2 regions of the Roseivivax sp. CAU 1761 genome follow, and region 1 is predicted to be linked to the other one. Evidence: riboswitches for the same ligand, from Rfam matches in the RefSeq annotation. Region 1 holds a riboswitch; the other holds the start of a gene.
What was found. A riboswitch is a leader RNA that binds a small molecule or an ion and turns the genes downstream of it on or off. The one in region 1 is predicted to bind thiamine pyrophosphate.
Positions count from the first base shown of each region.

Region 2: it holds a riboswitch for thiamine pyrophosphate, as region 1 does, so the genes downstream of both, ACXYMW_RS11360 (thiamine ABC transporter substrate-binding protein) here and thiD (bifunctional hydroxymethylpyrimidine kinase/phosphomethylpyrimidine kinase) in region 1, are expected to answer to the same signal.

Region 1 covers NZ_JBTLRM010000022.1:403-2,782, forward strand. Annotated here, with positions in the region: partial or broken gene ACXYMW_RS13485 (DNA polymerase III subunit gamma/tau) at 1-132, shown strand, start outside; gene ACXYMW_RS13490 (YbaB/EbfC family nucleoid-associated protein) at 203-547, shown strand; gene recR (recombination mediator RecR) at 569-1,162, shown strand; TPP riboswitch at 1,302-1,405, shown strand; gene thiD (bifunctional hydroxymethylpyrimidine kinase/phosphomethylpyrimidine kinase) at 1,466-2,269, shown strand; gene ACXYMW_RS13505 (FAD-dependent oxidoreductase) at 2,266-2,380, shown strand, end outside.
Region 2 covers NZ_JBTLRM010000016.1:26,851-29,230, forward strand. Annotated here, with positions in the region: gene ACXYMW_RS11355 (ABC transporter permease family protein) at 1-261, opposite strand, end outside; gene ACXYMW_RS11360 (thiamine ABC transporter substrate-binding protein) at 237-1,220, opposite strand; TPP riboswitch at 1,274-1,369, opposite strand; gene aroC (chorismate synthase) at 1,471-2,380, shown strand, end outside.

The DNA of each region.
Region 1 (2,380 bases):
CAGGCCGCGCTCGACGCCTTTCCGAAGGCCCGCATCGCCGCCATCCGCAGCGCCGAGGAGCTGGCCCAGGAGGTCGAGGAGGAGGCGCTGCCCGAGGTCGAGGACGAATGGGACCCCTTCGAGGAGCAGTGATCCCGGTCGCGCCCTTGTGACCCCGCCCCCGCGCACGTATCTCAGGCAGGCAAAGCGACAGGAGACCACCATGTTCAAAGGTCTGGGCAATCTCGGCGACATGGCCGGGATGATGAAGAAGGCGCAGGAGATGCAGACCCGCATGGCGGCCCTGCAGGAGGACCTGCACACGATGACGGTGACCGGCGAATCCGGCGCCGGGCTGGTCAAGGCGGTGGCCTCGGCCAAGGGCGAGCTGAAATCGCTCGACATCGATCCGTCGATCTTCAACGGCGACGACAAGGAAGTGGTCGAGGACCTGATCCTCGCCGCCATCAAGGATGCGCAGACCAAGGCCTCCGACCGGGCCCAGGACGAGATGCGCAAGCTCACCGAGAGCCTCGGCCTGCCGGCCGACATGAAGATGCCGTTCTGACCGGACGGCGGCGGGACCGGCATGGCGGCTGACGGCGACATCGAGACGCTGATCGACCTGATGGCGCGGCTGCCCGGGCTCGGGCCGCGCTCGGCCCGCCGCGCCGTGCTGCACCTGGTGCGCAAGCGCGGCCCGCTGCTGACCCCGCTTTCCGAGGCCATGACCAAGGTCGCGGCGACCGCCCGCGAATGCCTCAATTGCGGCAATGTCGCGACCGCCGACATCTGCCCGATCTGCGCCGACGACCGGCGCGCCAACGGGCTGCTCTGCGTCGTCGAGGACGTCGCCGATCTCTGGGCGCTGGAGCGGTCCGGGACCTTCCGCGGCCGCTACCACGTTCTGGGCGGCACGCTCTCGGCACTCGACCATGTCGGCCCCGAGGAACTGCGCATCCCGCGCCTGCTCGACCGCATCGAGGCCGAGGCGATCGGCGAGGTGATCCTCGCCCTCAACGCCACCGTCGACGGCCAGACCACCGCGCATTACATCGCCGACCGGCTCGAGGGCCGGGTGGCCTTGTCCTCGCTGGCCCAGGGCGTGCCGATCGGCGGCGAGCTCGACTATCTCGACGACGGCACGCTCACCGCGGCTCTGGCCGCGCGCAAGCGGCTCTGATCCGATCCGCCGCCGCGGACTGCCCCCTCCGAACCGTCCCCGATAACGTCGCCGCCCGTCCGGCGCGCGGCCTTCCGCGCAGCCCGCGTGCCGCGGCCGGGCCGCCCTTGCGCCGCGGCGTCAGGCGGTCTACCCCTTGGCACATCCGTTGGGGTGCCCCGTCGCCGGGGCTGAGAGGCACAGCGCTAACCCATCGAACCTGATCCGGGCAATGCCGGCGGAGGGAACGGAGCACGACCCTGGCGCGGGAGGACCCGCGCGCGCTCCCCCAAACGGCTTGCCCAGAAGTTTCGGAGCGCAGCCATGGGCAGGATTTCCACGCTTCTCGTCATCGCCGGGTCCGACAGCGGCGGCGGCGCCGGCATCCAGGCCGATCTCAAGACCGCCTCGGCCCGCGGCGTCTATGCCGCCACCGCGATCACCGCGATCACCGCCCAGAACACCCGCGGCGTGCGCCGCGCCGTGCCGCTGGCCCCCGACCTGGTGGCGGCGCAGATCGAAGCGGTGCGCGAGGATATCCGCATCGACGCGGTGAAGATCGGCATGCTGGCCGATGCCGATATCATAGCGGCGGTGGCGCGGGCGCTCGACGGCTTCGACGGGCCGGTGGTGCTCGACCCGGTGATGGTGGCGACCTCGGGCGACGCGCTGCTCGCGCCGGAGGCTGTGGCCGCGCTCCGCGACGCGTTGCTGCCGCGCGCCGACCTCGTGACCCCGAACCTCGCCGAGGCCGCCGCCCTGCTCGGCACCGGCCTCGCCGCCGATCCCGACGCGGCGGCGCAGCAGGGCGCGGCGCTCCGGGACTGCGGGGCCCGCGCTGTGCTGGTCAAGGGCGGGCACGGCACCGGGCCGGTCTGCACCGACATGCTGGTCCACCCGGGCGGCGTCACCCGCTACGAGCATCCGCGCATCGCCACGAAGCACACCCACGGCACCGGCTGTTCGCTGTCCTCGGCCATCGCCGCGGACCTGGCCTTGGGCCGCGATCTCGGAACCGCGGTGGCGGCGGCACGCGCCTGGCTGCAGGACGCCATCGCCGGGGCCGACCGGCTGGGCGTCGGCGGCGGACACGGCCCGGTGCACCATTTCCACGCCATCTGGCCGTGACCGCCCCGCTCACCATCCTGGGCGCGGGCGTGGCCGGGCTCGCGGTGGCGGCGGAGCTGGCCGCCCGCGGCGCGCGCCCGCATGTCGTCGACCCGGCCGGCACGCCGGGGC
Region 2 (2,380 bases), on a different contig from region 1:
GAAGGGCGCCCCCATCAGCGCCACCAGCGCGGCGCGGCCGGGAAAGCGCCGCCGCGCCAGCGCCCGCGCCACCGGGATCGCCAGCGCCACGCTGAAGAGCGCCGACAGCGCGGCCTGCCAGAGCGTGAAGCGCAAGGCCTGGCCGTCGCCCGGGGCCAGCCCGGAGGCCGCGCCGGCGCGCCAGATCACCGCCGCCAGCGGCGCCAGCGTCAGCAGCGCGACGGCGCTGCCGGCGGTTACTGCGAGAGCGCGGCGCGCCATGCCGCGATGGCCTCGTCCTTCAGCGCCGCGGCCTCGTCCTCGTCGTAGAACAGCGCCGTCTCGGGCAGGTCGAGCTGGCGGAAGCCCTCGGGCCAGTCCTCCTGCGGCAGCTGGGCCGGGAAGGACCAGTTGCCGGTGGCGATCATCTCCTGGAAATCGCGCGACAGGATGAAGGCCATGAAGGCGTCGGCCAGCTCGGGATTGTCGGTGCCGGCGACCTTGGCGGCCAGTTCGACCATGAAGTAATGGCCCTCGGGGAAGATCGCCGCCTTCACCGTGTCGTCCTCCTCGGCGATGATGTGGTAGGCCGGCGAGGTGGTGTAGGACAGCACCATGTCGGCCTCGCCCTCGGTGAAGAGCCCGTAGCTCTCCGACCAGCCCTTCGTCACCGTGAGGATCTTCGGCGCCAGCTTCTCCCAGGCCGCCTGCGCTTCGTCGCCGTAGACCGCCTGCACCCAGAGCACCAGCGCCAGCCCCGAGATCGAGCTGCGCGGATCCTGGATCACCAGCTTCAGGTCGTCCGGCGCCGCCAGCAGGGCGTCGAAGCTTGCGGGCGGCTCGGCCACCCGGTCGGTGTCGTAGACGAAGGCGGTGTGGCCCCAATTGTAGGGCAGGAAGATCTCGTCCTGCCACTCGATCGGCAGGGTCAGGCCCGAGACGTCCTGGCCGTGGGGCGCGAAGAGACCCGATTCGCGGGCCTTCCTGGTGACGTCGGTGTTCAGGCCGAACACCACGTCGGCCTCGGTGCGCGCGCCCTCGAGCAGCAGCCGCGGCAGCAGGTCGCCGGGCTTGAACTGCAGGTCGCAGCCGCAGCGGGCCTCGAACAGCTCCTCGATCTTCGGGCCGGGGCCCCATTCCGAGGTGACGTAATCGCCGGCATAGACGGTGAGCACGTTGTCCTGGGCCAGCGCCGCCGGGGCGAAGGCCAGGGCCGCGAGGCAGGTGAGGGACGCTTTCATGGGCCGATCCTCCATGGTTCGCGGGGGACGGTCCGGAGGGCGCTGCGGCCCGGCCTTCCCTCCGCCGGTGTTACCCGGTTCAGGTTCGACGGGTTCGCGGCCGGGGCCGCATCTCAGCCGCGCGCCTGTCGCGCGCCGGCACCCCGAGGTGGCACGAGAGCTAGGCCGCCGGCCCCGCCCCTGCAAGCGAAAAGCCTTGAGAGACCCGCACCCCTCGCCTAACAGCGGGGGCGACAGAGGAGCCTGCGGCATGAGTTTCAACACCTTCGGTCACGTCTTCCGCGTCACCACCTGGGGCGAGAGCCACGGCCCGGCGCTGGGTTGCACCGTCGACGGCTGCCCGCCGGGCGTCGAACTCGACGCGGAGATGATCCAGCACTGGCTCGACCGCCGGAAGCCCGGCCAGTCGAAATACACCACCCAGCGGCGCGAACCCGACGCCGTGCGGATCCTGTCCGGCACTTTCGAGGGCCGGACCACCGGCACGCCGATCCAGCTGATGATCGAGAACACCGACCAGCGCTCCAAGGATTACGGCGAGATCGCCCAGACCTTCCGGCCGGGTCACGCCGACATCACCTACTGGCAGAAATACGGCATCCGCGATCCCCGCGGCGGCGGCCGCTCCTCGGCCCGCGAGACCGCGGCGCGGGTCGCCGCCGGCGGCGTGGCGCGGGCGGCGCTGAAAGCGCTGCTGCCCGACCTCGCGATCACCGGCTACATGGTCCAGATGGGCCCGCACCGGCTGCGCGAGGAGGGCCGCGACCTGGCCGAGATCGAGCGCAACCCGTTCTGGGTGCCCTCGGAAGCGGCGGCGGCGGACTGGGCGGACTACCTCGACGGGCTGCGCAAGGCGGGCAATTCCTGCGGCGCGGTGATCGAGGTGGTGGCGCATGGCCTGCCGGCGGGGCTCGGCGCGCCGGTCTATGCCAAGCTCGACACCGATCTGGCCGCGGCGATGATGTCGATCAACGCCGTCAAGGGCGTGGAGATCGGCGAGGGCATGGGCGCCGCGGCGCTGACCGGCGTCGACAATGCCGACGAGATCCGGCTCGGCCCCGATGGCGGGCCGATCTACGGCTCGAACCGGGCCGGCGGCATCCTCGGCGGCATTTCCACCGGGCAGGACGTGGTGGTGCGCTTCGCGGTCAAGCCGACCT